DNA from 2 places in the Comamonas sp. NyZ500 genome. Region 1 is predicted to be linked to the other one. Evidence: predicted binding sites of a transcription regulator. Region 1 holds the regulator's gene; the other holds the start of a gene.
The links. The regulator LexA, encoded in region 1, represses DNA repair genes until DNA is damaged. The targets are predictions, from matches to a motif close to ACTGTATNNNNATACAGT.
Positions count from the first base shown of each region.

Region 2: the regulator LexA is predicted to act here: its motif matches at 5,842-5,859, upstream of JAO85_RS17270 (LexA family transcriptional regulator).

Region 1 is NZ_JAEIJE010000007.1:167,002-177,922, forward strand. It holds gene JAO85_RS13145 (hypothetical protein) at 69-395, shown strand; gene JAO85_RS13150 (universal stress protein) at 700-1,161, opposite strand; gene JAO85_RS13155 (hypothetical protein) at 1,306-1,551, opposite strand; gene JAO85_RS13160 (hypothetical protein) at 1,969-2,448, opposite strand; gene lexA (transcriptional repressor LexA) at 2,567-3,238, opposite strand; gene JAO85_RS13170 (asparaginase) at 3,321-4,301, shown strand; gene adk (adenylate kinase) at 4,564-5,220, opposite strand; gene kdsB (3-deoxy-manno-octulosonate cytidylyltransferase) at 5,611-6,387, opposite strand; gene JAO85_RS13185 (Trm112 family protein) at 6,391-6,582, opposite strand; gene lpxK (tetraacyldisaccharide 4'-kinase) at 6,680-7,723, opposite strand; gene JAO85_RS13195 (GntP family permease) at 7,819-9,228, opposite strand; partial or broken gene JAO85_RS13200 (LysR substrate-binding domain-containing protein) at 9,394-10,297, opposite strand; gene JAO85_RS13205 (hypothetical protein) at 10,300-10,575, shown strand; gene dkgB (2,5-didehydrogluconate reductase DkgB) at 10,723-10,921, shown strand, end outside.
Region 2 is NZ_JAEIJE010000012.1:30,109-41,029, forward strand. It holds gene trbL (P-type conjugative transfer protein TrbL) at 1-743, shown strand, start outside; gene trbF (conjugal transfer protein TrbF) at 755-1,459, shown strand; gene trbG (P-type conjugative transfer protein TrbG) at 1,456-2,448, shown strand; gene JAO85_RS17255 (TrbI/VirB10 family protein) at 2,451-3,734, shown strand; gene JAO85_RS17260 (DUF2274 domain-containing protein) at 3,731-3,976, shown strand; gene JAO85_RS17265 (sterol desaturase family protein) at 4,409-5,482, shown strand; gene JAO85_RS17270 (LexA family transcriptional regulator) at 5,878-6,291, shown strand; gene JAO85_RS17275 (Y-family DNA polymerase) at 6,298-7,596, shown strand; gene JAO85_RS17280 (hypothetical protein) at 7,603-7,830, opposite strand; gene JAO85_RS17285 (hypothetical protein) at 7,852-8,193, opposite strand; gene JAO85_RS17290 (hypothetical protein) at 8,343-8,639, opposite strand; gene JAO85_RS17295 (hypothetical protein) at 8,639-9,034, opposite strand; gene JAO85_RS17300 (glycoside hydrolase family protein) at 9,031-9,654, opposite strand; gene JAO85_RS17305 (hypothetical protein) at 9,651-9,866, opposite strand; gene JAO85_RS17310 (sialidase family protein) at 9,914-10,921, opposite strand, start outside.

The DNA.
Region 1 (10,921 bases):
AAAAAAAGCCCATGTCCCACCACCTGCAATACACTTTTGCCTCCCGTCTAGATGCCTGGATCAGGCACATGAAGCTGGCCAAGCCTTGCCATACGCAGCAGATGGCTTATGAGTTGGTGATCGACAGCTGGGTGCAAACCAATGCAGAGCTTGGTGCTTCGCAGGAATTTTTGAAGGCCTTGCGCCGGCGTCGGCTGTGCGAGGAGCATGGCTGGCGGGGGGTGAATACGAGCGTTGCGCACTGGGATCTGGATGATGCACACACTGTGCGGATCTATCTGCACGAAGACGGCTCCATCGTGGTGCAGCAAATGGACTCGCAGAATCTCCAGATTCTGTTCACCTTGCCTGGGCATCGTGAGCGATTGGGAGAAGTATCGGAGCGATGTGCCTAGCAGCCAAAAAAATGCCCGCGCAAGGCGGGCAAGTTTTGGGGTCCTCTCGATCCGGTTCTGCAGCTCACACAGTCAATGCATTTGAATAGTTGGCAGAGGCGCTACTTTGGCCTCAATCGCCGTTTATCGCTCTTGCACTGTTGCTGACGCGTTTGAACGGTTGACAGGTTGCCCCATCGGGTGCGGCCAGCAACTCCTGACTGGCTGGCCTGCATTTTGCAGCCATGACTTGCAAATCACTTGCCCATCCTGTACCGAGGCAAGCGTGCGACATGCAGGACTGCTATTCGATATTTCTGGCTCCTTAATGTTTGCCGGTGGAGGCGGGCCGGTGTACCAGCACCGGGACATGGCTGTGCGTCAGGACGCGCTGGGTTTCGCTGCCCAGCAAAATTCCGCCAATACCTTTGCGACCGTGTGAGGCCATGCAAATCAGGTCGCACTGCAATTCCTGCGCCTGGTGAACAATGGCTTGGTAAACAGAGGCGTGGGTGACTCGCACAAAGTTGCAGGGTACGCCTTCAGGTCTAGCAATCTGGTCGACGAACTGCAAAGCCGCATCTGCATCGCTGTTGGCACTTCGCTCGAACTCTGCGCTGTTGTATGTCAACAGCGCGTCTGCGCCGTAGATGATGGCGCGGTAATCGGGCATGACATAAAGGCCAGTCACCTTGGCACCTTGTTCACGTGCAAGCAGAACGCCAGCACGCACGGCAGCCTCTGACAGTTTGGTGCCATCGGTGGGAATGAGCAGGTGCTTGAACATGTTCAGCCTCCTGATGCCGGAAGATGTGCCTGAGAATCAATCTATTCCAATATTTCGAGCTGCGCAATGCCTAGTTCTTGAATGCAGCAGAGTTGTAGACAGGAGGTAAGACTCTGTAACGAGGGGCGGTCGCGTCGAGTTGTCTCATTCCTCGGGCGAAGGAGGAACGCGATTGAGGATTTCGCCAGTGGCCTCTATCTCGAACTGTTGTGGATTGAGCCAGTTGACCTCTTGGTGATCGGAAGTTTCAAAGTAAATGGCAGATGGGCGTATGGAGATGCCGTGTGGCATGTCGACCTCATCAAAACTCTGATAGACCAGAATCAGGCGCAGGTTTCCATTGGCGTCTTTGGCCTGTATGTGCTGCAAGAGCTTGCGGTAGGCACTCATAAGACGCCCTCGTTGACATGTGTATATGAATGTTTCCACTGTCGAAGAGGTGCCGCAATACCCTGATCCGGGTATCCGTTCTGACGGATATTCGCGCCTGACAAGGAGTTCTGAAGGCTGCGAGGCATTGTGCGAAATGCGTCCCGCGGACAGGCCCAGGCAGAACATCAGCAAAAAATTTACATGGCGATCCAGATCGTTCGGCGCAAATACAGAGGGCCTGCTCTGGCGGTATCGAGTTTTTTGCCTATGCACTGTTGGCAAAGTTGTCTGGCGCCATATCTGCCGGCCGATAGGCCAAGAGTGTTGAGATGGCTTTGTGTTGGATGCATATGGAAGCTTTGTTGCATCTCCTGCAGGCCTATCGCGGGTCGGGCTCGGGCTGCATAAGTGCAGGCAGTCAAACCTCACTGTGCTTCAGACTTGCGGCGCTGTTTGCTCATGGAGTGCCATACGTTCTAGCGCGGCGCAGACATCGGCCATGCGTCCGCAGATCAGCAGGCATTCGGGCTGCTTGCGCGGTTCTCGCTGCACGATTTTGAGAAGTCGCGGAGCAGCAGCTTGTGTCGACTCATCGGTTACTAGCGACTGCAGCTCTGGGGTCGCTGCAATGGCCTGAGGATAAAGCGTTTTGCTGCCTAGACGGCTGCGGCTGCGGCCGCGGTTGGCGCGCATGACCGGAATGCTGATCTGCTTCGCCTTTGGACGGTTGCTTGTGAGCGATACGGGTTCTGCAGCGGCTTTGCTTGCGTCATCGGAGCTGAAGTTCGGGCTGAGCGACAGCGTGGCAGGCAGGCTCTTCAGAGTCAGGCGTGTCAAAGTCTGCAGTGATGTGGCGAATCCCATTTGGCAACTCCTTTTGATGGCCTTGCGGCATGGATAAGGGCAGGATTGCATTCTTTCGGCAAAGCTCCGCCCAGGGCGAAGCTCAACGGCTTCGCGCCTACTGCCTGGGCTTGTGAGGGAAAGAGGCTCAGTGCCTGCGCTGCATAGACGGAGGGACGCCGTCTGCCCGTTACATGAACATGCTGTTGCGGATAAGGCCTACGGCCAGGCCTTCGATGGCGAATGGCTCTTCAGGATCGACGTGAATGATCTTGTAGTCGGGGTTCTCGGGCAGCAGCTCGATGCCCTGAGGCGTGCGCTTGAAGCGCTTGACGGTAACGTCATCACCGAGGCGGGCCACCACAATCTGGCCATTGCGCGCTTCATGCGTAGCCTGTACCGCCAGCAGGTCGCCGTCCATGATGCCCGCGTCACGCATGGACATGCCACGCACCTTGAGCAGGTAATCGGGCTTGGCGGCAAACAGGCTGGGTTCGACCGAATAGCTCTGATCGATATGTTCCTGGGCCAGAATAGGCGAGCCGGCAGCGACGCGGCCGACCAGGGGAAGCACCAGCGGAGCCAGGGCCGTGAGCGGCAGCGCAAAGCTGGCACCGCGTGCCGCATTGATGGTGCGCACGGTATCGGCGCGCAGGCGAATGCCGCGCGATGTGCCGCTGACCAGATCGATGACGCCCTTGCGCGCCAGTGCCTGCAAATGCTCTTCTGCAGCATTGGCCGACTTGAAGCCAAAGGTACTGGCAATCTCGGCCCGGGTAGGGGGCGCACCCGTGCGAGCGATGGTGGACTGGATGAGGTCCAGAATCTGCTGCTGGCGGGGAGTGAGCTTGGGGTGGTCCATGGGCATTCCTTGATCGGTCGATGATGAATACTGTGTGTTCATCCAGTACCTGTATTTTTAATCAGTTTGAAGAGGACTGCAAGTGGAACGTGACAAAAATATCGTCATCCTGGGCACCGGTGGCACGATTGCCGGTGTCGCAGAGCAGGCTGGCGCCAGCGTGGGCTACCGTGCGGCCCAGCTGGGCGTGGCTCAGCTGCTGCAGGCTGTGCCGGACCTGGAGCGCGTTGCTGCTGCATCTCTGCAGGCGGAGCAGCTGGCGCAGCTGGACAGCAAGGATATGGATCACGCCACCTGGCATGCACTCGCGCTGCGCTGTGCAGAGCTGCTCGCGCGTGATGATGTGAGCGGCATTGTCATCACCCACGGCACCGACACCCTGGAGGAAACCGCCTGGTTTCTGCAATGCGTTCTGCGCCCGACTAAGCCCGTGGTGTTGACCTGCGCCATGCGCCCGGCCACAGCCATTTCGGCCGACGGCCCGGGCAATCTGCGTGATGCCGTGGCCTGTGCGGCCGATACGCAGGCTGCTGGCCGCGGTGTGCTTGCCGTGGTGGCGGGCCGGGTGTTCAGCGCACGCCAGGTGCGCAAGGTGCATCCCTACCGTGTGGATGCCTTTGATGGCAGCGGCGCCGGTCCGCTGGGCTGGGTGGAAGAGGGGCGGCTGCGCTGGGCAACGGGCGGGCTGCCGGTCGTTGCGGCCAGCTCCACTGCAATCGCTTTACCGCCCGCAGATCACTGGCCCCTGGTGGAGCTGCTGCACAGTCATGCCGGCTGCAACAGTGCCGTTGCGCTGGCGGTGGTTCAGGCCTGGCATGCGGAAGGCGTGCGTGCCGTGGTGGTGGTGGGCACGGGCAATGGCACGGTCCATCAGGCATTGGGGCCGGCGCTGGACTGGGCGCAGGCGCAGGACATGGCTTTGCGCATCACGACCCGGTGCGAGGAGGGGCAGGTGGTGCAGGCCGAGGGAGCGCAGGATGGCCGTGTGAGCAGCCTGCCGGCGGTCAAGGCCAGAATCAGCCTGATGCTGGAGCTGATGGGCTGGCCTCACGCATTGGATTGATGCTCTTATTATGAGAGCTTCTGGCCTGCGTTAATAAAGAGTATTTATGGTGTTTGGGTCTGAAGTTCAATGAATTTAGGCGCAGGCAGCTATGAATATTGATGGCTGCAATGCCATCCTTGGTGCAGCTATCCCGCCGGCCGGAAGGCCGGGAGCGCGAGCTTCAAAAACAAAAAAGGCCGGTGAAGACACCGGCCTTTTTTGCCCAGAGATGCCTGGCCGCGAAAGTCGGCAAGGCTCCATGAGCGAGTGATCAGGGCGATCAGGAAGCCAGAGCGGCCAGAGCGCGTTCGGTGATTTCTTCCACGCTGCCTGTGCCGCTGATGGCGCGGTACTTGGGGGCCGCTGCTGCATCGGCCTTGGCCCAGTTGCTGTAGTAGTCCACCAGAGGACGTGTCTGGCTGCTGTAGACGTCCAGGCGCTTCTTGACGGTTTCTTCCTTGTCGTCTTCGCGCTGAACCAGGTCTTCACCGGTCACATCGTCCTTGCCTTCCACCTTGGGAGGGTTGAACTTGACGTGGTAGGTACGTCCCGAGGCGGGGTGGCTGCGGCGGCCGCTCATGCGTTCGATGATGGCGTCGAAGGGCACATCGATTTCCAGCACATAGTCCAGCTTCACGCCGGCGGCCTTCATGGCATCGGCCTGGGGGATGGTGCGGGGGAAGCCGTCAAACAGGAAACCCTTGGCGCAGTCGGGCTGAGCAATGCGTTCCTTGACCAGGTTGATGATCAGATCGTCGCTGACCAGCTGGCCGGCGTCCATCACGGCCTTGGCTTGCAGACCCAGAGGGGTGCCAGCCTTGACGGCCGCGCGCAGCATGTCGCCCGTGGAGATTTGAGGGATACCGTACTTTTGGCAAATAAAGGCCGCCTGAGTGCCTTTGCCGGCGCCGGGTGCACCCAACAAAATCAGTTTCATGGAAATCCTTGAGGAGAGTAGAAATTCTTGCTGGCCCAGGCAGACGGGTGGTCGTCTGTAGTCCCCGGGCCGTATTTTTTCGCGGGCAAGGATAGCACGCACAAGACCAACACAGGCTTACACAATTCAGTCAAGGCTGTCACAAGTGCGGCCAATTGAAGGCATGTATCCGCTGCAAACGCGATTGCTGTAGTTGTAATCCAGGTGCCGAAGCCGTTACATATGCTATTCGGACTATGCGGAAAGTATAGCGATCAGCGCTTTCCTGGACTGGCCCGGGGCCCTTTGGGACTGAGCGCGTGGACTGGGCAGCTGCCGGCTTGATGCCTGAGCAGCCCTGGATGAAGACAGCCTGCGCACCGGTGTCGCCAAAGTGCGCAGGTCTTTTTTTCAACCAGCAAAAACAGCGCGCACGCGCTCCAGGTCTTCGGGCGTGTCGACGCCGGCACCCGGTGCATCGGGCGTGATATGCACGGCAATGCGGTGGCCGTGCCAGAGGGCGCGCAGCTGCTCCAGCTGCTCCATGGCTTCGGTCGGCGCGGGTGCCAGTTGCGGGAACTCGCGCAGAAAACCGGCCTTGTAGCTGTAGATGCCAATATGGCGCAGCGGTGTGAAACCTGTGTGACCGGCCCTGGGGGCCGCCGTCTGCCACCAGGCTTCATCGCCGTGGTCGCGTGAGCAGGGGATTGGGGCGCGGCTGAAATAGCTGGCCAGACCCTTGGCGTCACAGACCACCTTCACCACGTTCGGGTTGCGGTAATCCGTCAGGCTATCAATAGGATGAGCTGCCGTGCCCATGCTGGCTTCGGGACGGGCCAGCAGCAGTTGCGCCACAGCCTCGATCAGCTTGGGGTCGATCAGCGGCTCGTCGCCCTGCACATTGACGACCACATCGTCGCCGGACAGGCCCAGTTGCGCACAGGCTTCGGCCAGACGGTCGCTGCCGCTTGGATGATCCTTGCGGGTCAGGATGGCCTGAACGCCATGCCGGGCGCAGGCCGCCACAATGCTCTCGTCGTCGGCCGCCACCACGCAGCGGGCTGCGCCGGCCAGAGCCGCGCGCTGGGCCACGCGCACCACCATCGGCAGGCCGGCAATATCGGCCAGGGGCTTGCCGGGCAGACGGGTCGAGGACAGGCGGGCCGGGATCAGTACCGTATAGCTCATGGCTTATTGCTTTTCTTCTTCCAGCTCGTCGTCGGACAGGGTGCGGGCTTCGTTTTCCAGCAGCACAGGGATGCCGTCGCGCACGGGATAGGCCAGACGCGCGCTGTGGCTGATCAGCTCCTGATGCTCGCGGTCAAAGCGCAGCGGGCCCTTGGTGACGGGGCAGACCAGCAGTTCGAGAAGTTTGGCGTCCATGGAATATTCCTGCAAAACGGGATGAGGGCGCCAGCAGGGGGCTGGCGCTGCAAAAAAGGGGTGATCAGCCGAGGCCGATCCATAGGCTCAATGATAGTCAGGCTGGCTTGCCATCGCGGCGAATATTGGCGTTGGCCTTGGCCAGCTGCGCGTCCAGCAGTTCCCAGAAGGCCTGCGGCAGCTGCAGCTGCAGGGGCACGGCCCAGGCTTCGGGATGCCTGCGCCAGAGCTTGACGGCGTCCTTTTCGGTGCAAATCAAGGGCTTGTCGTTTCCCAGCTTGCGCGAGAAGCTCTCGAAATCATAGTGATCGGGCAAGGCCTGGGTCGCTGCCGCAGTGATGCCCTGGGCGGCCAGCATGGCAAAAAAAGACTCGGGGCGTGCCACGGCGGCCACGGCCTCCGGGCTCTGGTCGGCCAGACTGCGCAGCGGGATGCTCTGGCCATGGCCGTTGTGGGCGGTGTCGGCCAGGTTGCGCTGCAGCGCGAACGTGGGGGCCTTGCCCGGTGGCCTGGGCGGCTGGCCCGCATGCAGTGTGGCCGTCACCGGGCGGGGCCAGGGCTCGCGCAACGGGCCTGCGGGCAGCAGAAAGCCGTTTCCGACTCCTTCATCATTGAAGACGCACAGCTCCACATCGCGTGCCAGGGCCAGATGTTGCAGGCCGTCATCGCTCACGATCACATCGACCTGCGGGTAGCGCTGGCGCAGCGCTTGCGCTGCCTCCAGACGTCTGGAGGCGACAAAGACCGGCACGCCGGTGCTGCGCGCCAGTAGGGCGGGCTCGTCGCCGACTTCGCTGGCGGGGCTGTCCGGCAGGGCTTCGCGGCAATCCTGCCCGTTCTCGATCCTGCGGCCATAACCGCGCGAGATGATGGCCGGCTGCCAGCCCCTGGCCTTGAGGTGGGCCACCACGGCCTGAGTCACAGGGGTCTTGCCCGCGCCGCCCGCAATCACATTGCCGACGACGATGACTGGCAGCCCCGTGCTTTGCTGGTGGCCGAGCATGCGCCTGGCGTTCCATGCCTGCAGCACTCCATAGAGCAGCGATAGCGGCCACAGCAGCCAGGCACCCGCTCCACGCTGGCGCCAGAGGGCGCGCAAGCCATGTTGCGAGGAGGATGCTTGGGCGGTGTTTTGAGGCATAGGGGTTGGGATCATACGGGCGCGGCCGGAGTTCCCGCAGCCAACGGGCCTGCGTGATGCGCAAATACCTGGGCCCTGATCCCGGGAGCTCGGGATCAAAAACTGCCAAACAGGCTGCCCAGCGCCACGATGACGGCAAGGGCAGCGACGGCCGGGACGATAGCCACCATGGCAATGTCCAGATAGGACTGGCGATGCGTGAGCCCGCAGATGCCCAGCAGGGTGATGACGGCGCCGTTGTGCGGCAAGGTGTCCAGTCCGCCCGTGGCGACGGCCGTGACGCGGTGCAGCAACTGGGGCGACAGGCCGGCGGCTTCACCCATCTGCAGCCAGGTGCTGCCCAGGGTCTGGAGGGCAATGCTCATGCCGCCCGAGGCCGAGCCGGTGATGCCGGCCAGAATATTGATGGCGATCGACATCGAGATCAGCGGGTTGTCCGGGTAGATGTTCAGCACCGCATCGCGTATCAGCGTGAAGCCTGCCAGCGAGGCGATGACAGCACCATAACCGACCTGGGAGGCCGTGTTCAGCAGCGGCAGGGCCGAGGCGCTGGCGCCTTGGTCGAGCAGTTGCTTGAGCTGTGGCAGGCGGCCCCACCACAGGGCAACCAGCAGGCAGATTGCCGCGGTCAGGGCCGCAATCACGGCCCAGATGCCGCGCAGCGCCTCGATGCTGGTGGCACCGAAACGGGCCTCGGCCAGATAGCGCGTGTCCAGACCTGCAAGCACATGCACCGATAAAAGATAGTTCAGAGCGATCACCACGGCAACAGGCAGCAAGGCCTTGCCCAGCTCCAGATGGCTGGGGGCGGCCTCTGCTGCTGGAGCAAGTTCGTCCGCCGGCTGCTGGGCTTCATCCTCGGCGGTAAAGCCTTCGCCTCTGGAGCGCGCCTGCGCGCTGCGCCAGTGCAGCCACCACAGGCCGAGCATCAGCATCACGGCTGCGGCGATCAGGCCCAGTCCCGGCGCGGCAAACGGCGTGGTGCCGAAATAGGGCATGGGAATCGCGTTCTGGATGGCCGGCGTGCCGGGCAGCGCCGTCATGGTGAAGGTAAAGGCTCCCAGCGCAATCGTGGCCGGCATGAGGCGGCGCGGGATGTCGGCACGCCGAAAAAGCGCCTGGGCGATGGGATACACCGCAAAGGCCACGACAAACAAGGAAACACCACCGTAGGTGAGAACGGCGCAGGCCAGCACCACGGCGAGTATGGCGCGCCGCTCGCCCAGTGCTGCCGCAATGCCATGGGCAATGATGTGAGCTGCCCCCGAGGCTTCCATCAGCTTGCCGAAGACCGCGCCCAGCAAGAACAGCGGAAAGTAGGCGATGACAAAGCCGCCAAGGCTGACCATGAAGATCTGGGTGTAGCTGGCCAGCATCAGCTCCGGTGCACCGAAGGCCACGGCCAGCAGGGCTGTCAGTGGTGCCAGCAGCAGCACGCTGACGCCGCGATAGGCCAAAGTGATGAGCAGACCGAGTGAAAGAACGATGCCCAAAATGCTGATCACATGCACCTCTCTAAGCAAACCGTGCAGTCACGGCGTTCAATTCAAAAGCAGCGCAGCCTTTGCGGGGGCTGAGGCGGTACAGCCTCGCGGCAAGCCCATTGCGCAGCGTCATCGCGACACAGGTATGACAGCCGCCATCGTCTTTGATTCGCCGGCTTGCGTCGCTCAGGTCCCGAAGGGACGGCTGCCCAGCGTTTCCACCACATGGTCCACAAAGCAGGTGATGCGCGCCGCCAGTGCGGTGTTTCGATAGTAGACCGCATTGACGGGCTGGCAGATGTCCAGTGTCTGCTTGCCGAGCAGCTGCACCAGATTTCCTTGCTCGCGGTCTGTGCGGGTCATGGAGTCCGACAGGCAGACTATGCCCAGGCCGGCCAGCGCCATTTGCCGGAGTGTCTCGCCGCTGGGGGAGGCAATGTCCGGGCGAATGCGCACGGAGTTGCCGTCGGCGTCGCGCAGCGGCCAGTCGTTGAGCGACTCGGGCTGGGTAAAGCCCAGCAGGCTGTGCTGGGCGAGCTGTGTCGGACTGGCGGGCATGCCGTGGCGCTTGAGATAGGCCGGGCTGGCCAGCACGCGAATGCGACTGATGCCGCACAGGGCGGGCGTGCAGCGTGGAGTCTTTGAGCACGCCGATGCGAAAGGCCACGTCGGTGCGCCTTTCGAGCAGCTCGATGATGCCTTCGTTGGAGTTCAGCTCCAGTTCCACCTCGGGGTAGCGCGCACGAAATCCTGCAATCGGCGGCACCAGCACATGCAGCATGAAGGGGGTGGCTGCATCGACACGCAATCTTCCCGCTGGCCGCATGCGCCGCGCCGCCATCAGCTCCTCCGCTTCGTCCACCGATGCAAGAATGGCACGGGCATGCTGCAAGAAGGTGGCTCCTTCCTCGGTGAGTTCCAGACGTCTGGTCGTGCGGCGCAGCAGCGTGGTCTGCAGCTTTTCTTCCAGGCGTCCCAGCGTGCGGCTGGTAGCCGAAATTGTCAGGCCCAGCAGCTCCGAAGCGGCCGTAATGGACCCCGTGTCCACGACGGCCACAAAGGCCTGCAATTCATCGAGCGTGGTCTTCATTGTTGAATTCAGTTCAAAAAATTGAGGAGATGCCAAGCTTGATCTGCAAATATCAACCGAGTGCACCGCCCTGGGAGATCGTCTGTGGCTCTGTTTGCCCTGGTCACCGGCGCATTGCCGAATTCACCTCTGTGGACCGACTGTTGGTGATTGCCGATGGCGTCCAAGCCAGCATTCCCGCGGTGGGCATGGCAGTCATTTCTGCTGGGGCACGTGTTGCCATCAAAGATGATGAAGACTGGTCACTGCTGGCGCAAGATTCGAGTTTTTATATTTGATTTAATTTCAAAAGAATTTGTGAAATACAGGGCTTAATCTACAAATATGGGTTGGGCAAACTTCAGGCATCGGAAAAGCCTGGCCTGATAGCAGACATGCAAGCTCAGGACTGGCTGCCGTCTTCAATCTCATTCAGGAGTTATTTCATGAGCCATATTCCTTTCTTCGGCGTCGGTACCTTCCGCCTCTCCGGTCAGACCGTGATCGATTCCGTGCGCAATGCACTCGATGTGGGTTACCGCGCTGTCGACACGGCTCAGATCTATGGCAACGAAGCCGAAGTCGGTCAGGCGATTGCCGAGAGCGACGTGGCACGTGGCGATCTGTTCGTCACCACCAAGATCT
Region 2 (10,921 bases), on a different contig from region 1:
ACGTGGTGTCCTCGGGCATCAAGGTGCTGGTGCTGGCCGTCATCGTGGGCATTGGCTCGGGCCTGTTCGCCGAGTTCCAGGTGCAGCCGGCCGAGCCATCCATCGACCATTCGGTCGTTGTCATGCTGGCCTCGCTGACCCTGCTGGCGCTGGGCATCTTCGGGCCAGGCATTGCGGCCGGGCTGGTGTCGGGTGGCCCGCAGCTCGGCGCGGGCGCGATGGCCGGTGCCGCGCTGGGCGCGGCCGGCGCTGCGGTTGCCGTGGGTGCAGCGGCCACGGGCGTCGGCGGTGCTGTCGCAGCCGGCGCGCGCATGGCTCCGGCTGCGGCCAAGCTGGCCGGCAGCGGTGCACGTGCCGCCGTCGGGGCCGCCAGCAGCGCGAAGTCGGCGTTTCAGGCCGGCTCCGCGTCCGCTGGCGGTGGCTTCAAAGGCGCAGCCGCCGGCGTGGGCAATGTCGCCAAGACCGGCGCGCAGGCCGCCGGGCAGAAGGTGGCCGATGGCGCGCGCTCGATGAAGGAGCGTGTCGCCGCTGCCTTCCGGCCGGATGACGCCCCTGCATCCAGTGGCCCGCAGAGCGCAGCCGATTCGGCAGCGCCTACCGCTGCCGAACAGCCCGCCTGGGCCAAGCGCCTGCATCGCAGGCAGCAACTGACCCATGCCGCGACGACTGCCGCCCACACGCTGCGCGGTGGCGATGGCGGCAGCTCCAGCCAAGGCCCCAGCCTGCGCGATTCCGACTCATAAGGAGATAGACCATGCGATTCAAAAGACCCCAGGTGCGCTACGCCGACACGTCGCAGCCCGCCACGCCGTACCAAGCCGCAGGCCAGGTCTGGGACGAGCGCATCGGCTCGCCGCGCGTGCAGGCGAAGAACTGGCGCCTGATGGCCTTCGGCTGCCTCGCTCTCGCATTGCTGATGGCCGGTGGCCTGGTCTGGCGCTCGGCGCAGTCCATCGTGACGCCCTATGTGATCGAGGTCGATCAGGCTGGGCAGGTGCGTACCGTGGGCGAAGCCGCCACGCCGTACCGGCCCAGCGATGCGCAGGTGGCCTACCACCTGGGCCGCTTCATCGGCCTGGTGCGCTCGCTGTCCATCGACCCCATCGTGGTTCGGCAGAACTGGCTCGATGCCTACAACTACACCACCGACAAGGGCGCCGTGGTGCTAAACGACTACGCCCGCGTGAACGATCCGTTCGCGCGCATCGGCAAGGAGTCGGTGACGGTGCAGATCACCAGCGTGACCCGCGCCAGCGACACGTCTTTCAACGTGCGCTGGACGGAGACGCGCTACGTCAACGGCGCCCTGGATCGCACCGAGCGCTGGAACGCGGTGATTTCCATCGTGCAGCAGACCCCGCGCACCGAGCAGCGCCTGCGTAAGAACCCCTTAGGCATCTACGTCAACGGACTGTCGTGGAGCCGCGAACTGGAAGGAAACGAAGGAGCAAAACCATGAATGCGATTTTCCGTAAATCCGCCTTGCCGCTGATCTTGCTGGCATCCAGCGTCTTGTTCTCGGGCTGCGCCACGCAGGGCAAGCCGCCGCCGGTCATCTCGCTCGACGAGCCGGTGCAAGCCCAGCCGCTGCCCGAGGCGCCGAAGCCGGTGGAGGTCGTGACCGTGCCCGAGGTGTTGCCGATGCCGGCGCAGATGAAGCCCGTACCGGATGCCAAGTCTGCGGTGGAACCCGCCGATGAAACCGTGCGCGTGGCCCGCGCCAATGCCGAGGCGCGCATCGCGCCCACGCGCGAGGGCTACGTCAATGCGATTCAGGTGTGGCCCTTCACTGATGGCGCGCTGTACCAGGTCTATGCGGCCGTGGGCCGTGTGACGGTGATCGCGCTCCAGCCCGGCGAGGAACTGGTGACGGTCGCCGCTGGCGACACGGTGCGCTGGATCGTGGGCGACACATCGAGCGGCAGCGGTGAGGCGTTGCGCGTCAACGTGATGGTCAAGCCGATCCGCTCGGGCCTGAAGACGAATCTCGTCATCACCACAAGCCGACGCACCTACCTGCTGGAGCTGACCTCGACCGAGAAGACGTGGATGGCGTCGGTGTCCTGGGAGTACCCCAAGGACAAGATGCTGGCCCTGCAGCGCCAGGCGCAGGCGGCCAGCGCCGCTGCGCCGGTCGATGCGGGCCTGTCGCTGGAGAAGATCCGTTTCCGCTACGCGGTCAGCGGCAGCAATCCGCCGTGGAAGCCCCTGCGTGCCTTCGATGACGGTGAGAAGGTCTACATCCAGTTTCCGCCGGGCATTGCCCAAGGCGAGCTGCCGCCGCTGTTCGTGATCGGCGCGCAGGGCGACGGCCAGCTCGTCAACTACCGATTCCGCTCACCGTACTACATCGTGGATCGGCTGTTTGGCGCGGCCGAACTGCGCCTGGGCGGGGACAAGGGCGACGTGGTGCGGATCGAGCGCACGGATGGCACGCGGAGGAACTGACCATGAGCCAGGACGACATTCCCGACCATGCCGCGCCGCAGACCGGCAAGGTGGCGCCCGAGGCAATGGCGCTGCGCGCGCAGCCGCGTCCGGTGACTCGGTTGAATCGGCGCACGCTAGCCATCCTCACCGGCGGCCTGTCGGTCGCCGTGCTTGGGGCCACGATCTGGTCGTTGCAGCCGCATCGGCGCGGCGCGGGCGAGCAAACCGAGCTGTACAACGTGGATCGCGTCTCGAAGTCCGAAGGGCTGGACGGCCTGCCTTCCGACTATTCCAAGCTGCCGGCGAAGGTGCCGGAGCTGGGGCCACCGCTGCCGGGCGACCTCGGCCCGGCCATCGTGAAGTCACAGCAGCCGGTGACACCGGCCTATGCGCCGCCAGGCCACGACCCGGAGGATGCTCGGCGCAAGGAAGCCGATGCCGCTGCGGCCTCGACGGTGTTCTTCCGCTCGGGCAATCCAGGCAAGACCGCTGCACCGGCGACTGCGCAAGCCGCTGCGGCGGGCCCGGCATCGGCCTTGGCGGGCTTTGATCCGCTCGCCGCCGGGCCGGCCTCGACGGCGGCACAAACTCAACAATCCGCGTCCGACCCGACCGCCGTGCAGAACCGACAAGACCAGAAAGAGGCTTTCCTGAAAGGCGCTTCTACGGAAACCCGCAATTCCGGCCAACTGACCCTGCCGGCTTCGCCGTACCAGGTCATGGCCGGAACGGTGATCGCTGGCGCGCTGGTGACGGGTATCAAGTCCGACCTGCCGGGCGACGTGATCGGCACGGTGACGGAGCCTGTCTACGACTCGGCCACGGGTAAGTTCCTGCTGATCCCGCAGGGTTCGCGCCTCATGGGCAAGTACAACAGCCAGGTGAGCTACGGGCAGAGCCGCGTGCAGGTGGTGTGGAACCGCATCATCCTGCCGGACACGTCTTCGCTGACGCTCGACAACCTGGCGGGTACCGACCCGGCCGGCTATGCCGGCCTGGAGGATGGGGTCGATTGGCATTGGGATCGCGTTTTTGCCGGCGCGGCTCTGACCACGCTGCTGGGCGTGGGCGCCGAGCTGGCCGCGCCGCAGAACCGGCAGGACGGCAACCGCGTCATCATCGCCGGACAGGGCAGTTTGCAGGACAGCGTGAACCAGGTAGGCCAGGAGATGACCCGGCGCAACATGAACATCCAGCCGACGTTGACCGAGCGGCCGGGCCTGCCGGTTCGCATCATCGTGAACCGCGATCTCGTGCTTCGGCCGTACCAACCGTTGTTCTTCAACCGGGGAGCGATGCGATGAGCACGACCAAGAAGCTGCGGCTGGGGCCGCTGCCGAAGACCGAGAGTGTCAAGCTGACCTTCGCATGTCCCGCTGGCTTGAAGACAGACCTTGACCGCTATGCCGCGCTACATGCGCAGACCTACGGCGAAACGGTCGATGCGGCGACGCTGATCCCGCACATGCTGGAGGCATTCATGGCGGGGGATCGTGGATTCAGGAAAGGAACGACCGCCAAGGTCGTTCCGCAGAAACAGACCTGACGACCTTGCCGCCACTTCAACGACAAAGCGCAGCCTGAGGCTGCGCTTTGTCGTTCCGGGGGCAGTTGGGCTACTATAGAGAAAGGAGAAAGGCAAGTCGGCCTGCTGTTGGGAAACGTCCCCCGATGCAACGCGCTCCGGCTTTCTTCCTCATCGCTCTTATGTGGCACCTAGCCCACAACGCAGCAGTCAATCCAAACTGCCCGAAACAGAGCTAACCTCGCGTCCCATATAGAGTTTCAAGCCCTGGGCGATTTGCGCTCAGGGCTTGACACGAGCAGTTTTTTATGCCGCCAGGCCGCCCCCAGGCAATAAACACTCCTTGGAGGCCGAGTCCACAAGCAGTGGACAAGCGCTGGAGGTGTACGTCTCTCCACAGAATCCACAAACTCCCGGTCCAGAATCTGCCCGACGACAAATGGGCAGAACAATATGATGGACTTCTTCAGCCAGCACTGGGCGCTGGCCATTGACTGGGTTTCCGTGCATGCGGTGACTCCCGTGGTCAACGCACTCCATATTGCAGAGGCAGCAGGCGATCCGCGCGAGATAGCCGCCGGCATCCTGATCGCGCTGCTGCAGCTGTTTCTGATCGGCTGTGTGATGCGGCCGCTGGAGAGTCTGCTTCCCGCCGAACGCTGGGCCGACCGACGCCACACCACGGTGGACCGCAACTACACCCTGCTCATGCTGCTGGGCCTGTTTCCGCTGTTCAGCTTTTTGATCCTCATGCCGGTCGCCCATATGCTGGGCGGCGGGCCTGCCACCGAGGAGGCCAGCGGCCTCAAGGCCTGGCTGCCCTGGTTTGAAGGCCACCCCTATATATTGTTTGCCGTGTACTACGTGGTCTACGACTTCACGTATTACTGGATGCACCGCGCCCAGCACGTCATTCCCTGGTGGTGGGCCATGCACAGCATGCACCACAGCCAGCGCCAGATGAGCTGCTGGAGCAACGACCGCAGCAACTATCTGGACGGCATGCTGCAAAGCTTTGTGCTGGCCAGCGTAGGTCTGGCCATGGGCGTGGAGCCCTCCGAGTTCGCCATGCTGGGCTTGCTCAGCGAGCTGGTGCAGAACTTCTCCCATGCCAACGTAGCGCTGCGTCTGGGCTGGCTGGGCCAAATGGGCGAGCGCCTGCTGGTCGGCCCACGCTTTCACCGCAATCACCATATGCTGCGCGATGCCGAGCGCCCCGAGCGCCACAACTGCAACTTCGGCCAGGTTCTGCCCTGGTGGGATCAGCTGTTCGGCACAGCCCTCTATCACGACGAGGAACTACGCCCCACGGGCGTGAGCGACCCCGAGGTCGATGCCGACAACGAGCGCGGCCTGATCGCCATGCAGTGGTACACCTTGAAGCGCTTCTGGGGAGCCTTCAGTTGCCGCGCGGGCTGGAGGCTGGGCGATGTGTCCTTCGGCCCGGGCTACCGCCCCATTCATGACGACGATCAAGGCTCTGGCTCTCAATCCGAGCAAGGCGTGCAGACGGCCTCTGCCAAATAGCCAAAAAACAGCCATGCCCCCTGCTATTGGGCATCACGGATAATGCAGCATTCGGCGCCCGCCCAGCACCGGCGCGGCGCCCCCTGTTTTGCATACCGCTGAAGCGATGACCCAGACAAGCACAGAATCCCCGTCGCTGCCCTACTCCCCAGACATGACTGACCTCTCGGCGCATACGCCGATGATGCATCGGCGTAAATCCCCCTGAGAGATTTGATTTCAACGTAAAACCTACGCTAGAACCTACGCCAACCAACCTCCTATTCAGGAGGTTTTTTTATGTCGGCTTCTTTTCGGAGCTGAACAATAAATGCGGCGCCAATGTGGACTCATAGAGCTTGATTTTCACCAGTCGATATACTGTATGCATGTACAGTCATCGACTATTGAGCGGCATGCCCGTCCAACTCACTGCCTCCCCAGTTGCTTTGCCTCTGGCAGATTGCAGCGTGCGCGCAGGCTTTCCCTCTCCAGCCGAGGACTTCTCAGGCAAACGGCTGGACATTGCCGAGTTGCTGATTGAGCACCCGCAGGCCACGTTCCTGCTGCGCGTGGCCGGCCCGTCGATGCGTGAGTACGGCATCGATGACGGCGACCTCATCGTGGTGGATCGGGCACTGCGCGCTCGCCATGGCAGCATCGTCGTGGCCGTTCTTGACAATGACTTCACTGTCAAAGTCTTGTACAACGCTGGCGGCAATTTCAGGCTCCGAGCCGGCAACCCCACCTACCCCGACATCGTCCCAAAAGAAAACCAAGAGCTAGAGATCTGGGGCGTGGTTAAGTCCTGCATCAAACGCTTTGCATGAGCATGTATGTTCGCGCTTATCGACGGCAACAACTTCTACGTCAGCTGCGAACGCGCGTTCAGGCCAGCTCTGCAGGGCATTCCTGTGGTCGTCCTGAGCAATAACGACGGCTGCGCCATCTCACGCTCCGACGAGGCTAAAGCCTTGGGCGTGAAGATGGGGCAGCCATTTTTTCAATTGCGCGACCTGGTCGAGCACAAGGGCCTAGTCTGCCTCTCACCGAATTTTGAGCTGTACGGCGACATGAGCGACCGCATGATGTCGCTGGCTGCTGGCCTGGGGCCCACCCAGGAGATCTACAGCATCGATGAGTCATTCATTGGGGATCTGGACGGCGTACGGGATCTGACTCGGCGCGCCTTTGCCATTCGCGCACGCATCTTGAAATGGACCGGCATCCCCACTTGCGTGGGCCTGGCCCCCACGAAGACCCTGGCCAAACTCTGCAACCATGTCGCCAAGGATTCGGAGCGCAAGCCTGGCAGCTATCCCGCCGAGCTGCAGCGGGTCTGCAACTGGGCCGAGCTGTCCGATCAGCAGCGCACCGACATCCTCGGCCGCACGCCTGCCGGCGAGATCTGGGGCGTGGGCCGGCGTATCTCGGCCCAGCTAGCCGAGCAAGGCGTGCTGACTGCGCTGGACCTAGCCAGGTTGCCAGCTCATGCCGCGCGCGATGGCTGGAGCGTCGTGCTGGAGCGCACCGTGCGTGAGCTGCAGGGCGTGAGTTGCATGACGTTGGAGCTGGCCCCTGCAGCCAAAAAGCAGATTGCATGCACCCGCAGCTTCGGGCACCCCATCACCACCTTGCCGCCCCTTATCGAGGCCGTGAGCGAATTTGCAACCAGAGCAGCCGAGAAACTGCGCACCAACGGGTTGCGTGCCGGCGCTCTGCATGTTTTCGCGCACACATCGCCATTCAGGCCAGGCCGCAGGTTCTACGAAACGGCAGTACTTCAACTCCAGCCGCCCTCATCCGACACCAAGGCGCTTGTGAATGCGGCCGTGCGCGGATTGCGTTCAATCTACCAGCCTGGCTATCAGCTCTCCAAGGCTGGCGTGATGCTTCAAGACCTGCTCCCTGCAGATGTTCAGCAAGGCGACATGCTTTTTAAGGAACCCTGCCGCGATCAAAGCAAGCTTATGGAGGCCATGGATCGCGTGAATGCGCGTTTTGGGAAGGGCACCGTGCATGTGGCCAGCACCGGAGTGCCCGAGCAGGATGAAAGCGGCTGGCGCATGCGACAGGAACGTCGCACGCCACGATATACGACAAAAATAGGTGAGATACCCATCGCTAGAGCATAGAACAGGCTAAAGCGATCCAGGATATTTACTTTTAACGAACGCTGTCGCAGCCATAATAATTAGTCCAATAATTACACCGACTACTATTTCACGCCTCCAGGATTTCTTATCCTTACCAGTTGCTTCATTATCATAAGCAGTAAGATCGTCAACATCTCTAACCTTAGCCACTCTGTCGCCAGTAGTTTTGTTAGACCGAAGATCCACTTTTTTAGCGCCCTTGATATCAAACATTTCTCAATCCCAGAAATATAATCACTTAACTCCCCGCCATTTTGATGATCTAGCAACCGAAGGATCAAGCTGTATCTTGAATTCGGACGCGGTTGATCTTTTATTATGCTCCTCCTTATCCATCTCCTCTCGACTCTGGAAATGTCTATTTCCAGCTGCGACAAAAGTATCCACATCTCTAACGACGAAATCAGAATTCGACACTAAATTTGATTTTCTGATCTCAACATGGTCAGCGTTTAAAATCTTAACGCTATCTTTTGTGGATACGACATTACTCTCTTCGATCTTCATTGAACCGCCGTCCATCAGAACAGGGTTTTTTCCTTCAAACGAAATAAGGCATCCATTTATATTCATCATCTACAAACTCCGCCATTAAGCAGCAATTTTAAGCGGAACTAATTAGTGCCGTCGCATCATATTACTAGATATAAAAACGAAATCAAGGTGCGACCATAAAAAGTAAAAAGCCTCCCCTGGCGCCTAAGCATCAGGGGAGGCTTTCTTCATTAGAAGTCTGCTTTAAGCGGCCGCTTGCAATTGGCCAAGGCCGCGCGCAACTCCGTTTCGTAGCCCTCGCGGCGCTCAATCTCGGCGCCGGCAGCTTGGACGTACATGTCCAGGTCAGCACCGGCCGGCAGTTGCTCGGTCGGCATATTGGGACGCTCCGGCTCGGACTCATCACAAGGCACAGGCACGGGGACCTTGACCTGCTGAATCTCAACCCTCGCCGGCGACGCAGCACCGCAACCAGCCAGTAGGACAGCGGCCGCCAGCGCAGCCGAGAGTAGGGGTAGACGGCGCATTACTGACCTCCTGCAGACTTTCGGGACGCCAGCAGCTCAGCCACTCGGGCCTGTGCGCTTGCGCATGCGTCACCTGGCACTGAAGCTGGCGTGCTCAGGATATTGTCCGCGCGGGCCTTGTGTCCAGCTGCGACCGCAGCCGCCTGTGAGCGGGCCTGGTCGCGCTCGCGCTTGAGACCTTCACCTACCAGCTGCAATGCCTCGACGGCTTTTGTGCACACGTCTGCACTCCCGCGCGCCAGGGACTCCTTTTCGGCGGCGTGATCGGCATCGGATCTAGCCAGGGTTGCAGCGTCACGCTGCCCCACGTACAGCCAGGCCAGACCCAAATTGCCCACCAAGCTCAGCAGCAGCGCCAGGGCCAGCAACGGCCAAATACGGGACTTGCCGGTCATGTCTGCGACTCCATGCATGCGTTATGGCGTGCCAGCTGCCGAGTCCAGACGCCGCCGCAGATCTTGTTGCCTGGGGTGCTGCAGTCAAATCGCCAGCGCGTGGCCTGACCGGCCTTGTCCCACTGATAGGCCGCCCAGCCCGAGCCCTCGCGGCGCCCGCTGGTCATGAACCTGTAGCCAAGGTAGGCGCGGCAGGCGCCCGGGTAGTCGCCCGCCCTGGTTTTGGTCAGCATGCTGGAGCCGCGCCAGGCGCCGCAGCCGTACTGCCCCGCGAAGTCCGCGGCCTTGTCGAACTCGGTTTGATTCACCAGCGTCTGGCCAAGGCTGTCGCGCACGCACTGCGCATAGGTGCGGTCCAACTCCCCCAGCGCGAGCTCAATTGCCCGCCGGCGAGTGATCGGAGGATCCGCCAGGGTGACGCGCCGGCCATCTTCATAGTGCGTAGATCCATGGCCGATGGTGGGCACATCGCCCTGAGTGGGGACATACGGGTGCAATAGGACCTCACCGGACTGGCTGACGCTCTTGGGGCCATCCCCCTCCGATGTGATCCAAGCCGTGCCTGCAGCAGCAGAAAGAGAAAGGGCCGCTGCTGCGACCCTGGTTTTGTTGTTCATCATGTGACTTCCCCTTCCTCGCTGAGCCAGCCCCCTTTGCCGCGCTCCTCTCGCCACCACTTGCGCAACAGATAGAGCGCCTGGATCACGATATAGACGCCCGTTGCCACGGCGACCCAGTGATTTAGCGTCATGGTGGACGCTGCTGCCCCGGCCACGGCCGGCGCGGCCTTGGCGGTTTCGATCAATGCTTGAACCTTGCTTTCGTTGCTCATAGCCCTCCCAGGCATAAAGAGCCCGCCGAAGCGAGCTTTAACCACTGTCAATAAATCGGGCAAGGCCCCTTGATTTCGGACCACATTCCCGCAGTCCTCTGGTCGTTACTTGCCGCGATCAATTGACCCCGCCGGGTGGGCCCCACAACAGCACGCAAACCGTAACCAGTCTGCTGAGCCACCGTGTCCTCCCATATCTTTGAAAGCGTGTAACCATCTCTCGTCGCCACAATGCAAGACGGGCGCGTCAACTTTTCACAGCCAAAGGCAAAGAAGACCGGTGCATCTGGTGCATCTTTCGACTGCCAGATGCGATGACACAAGTAAGTCAAAGTGTCATCAGCAGATATCGCAAACGCTACTTCGATGGAGTACAGCCCGGTGTGCTTTCCCTGAGATCTGTCAATACGGTGCACACCATTCGGAAAGCAGTCCGACCCAAACAGGATGCACCCCTCCATTGGGAAGATGCCAACGCACTGATGCCCTTCGACGCCACCATCCCAGCCGTCATGTGCCCAGTGCCAGGTCGCACCCAGGTCGTCGCTGTAAAGAGTGCCGGATCCGCCCTGTCCGTCGCCACGATGCGTGCCGTCGCCGAAGGTCAGCCAGATCCGATCCCACCACTTGTCGTAGGCTACGCCGTGCAGGTGGATGCCGAGGCGTCCCGGCAGCCAGGCGTTCAGATCGAAGATCGTGCGCCAGGTCTTGCCGTGGTCCAGACTCATGTAGGTGTAGCGCGCGTTTTTGCCTGGCTCAATGATTTCCGAACCACCAGACCATGTGTAGCCCGCCTTTGGACCATACTCATTGAGCAAAACCATGGGCCCATCCACAAACATTCCCCAAGAAGAAAATTTGCACGATGGAGAGCTCGCAGTCAGCACATTTGCAAAAGTCACAGCCCCACCCTTGCGATAACCCGTGGAAACATAGACCTTGCGCCTCAGGTCTGCTGGAGCGGTAGACACAAGCAGCTCACCGTTCGCGAGCTCCATCACCGACTCAATGTTCTCAGAAGGGAAAGTGGATATTGCTGTCCAGGTCACTCCCTC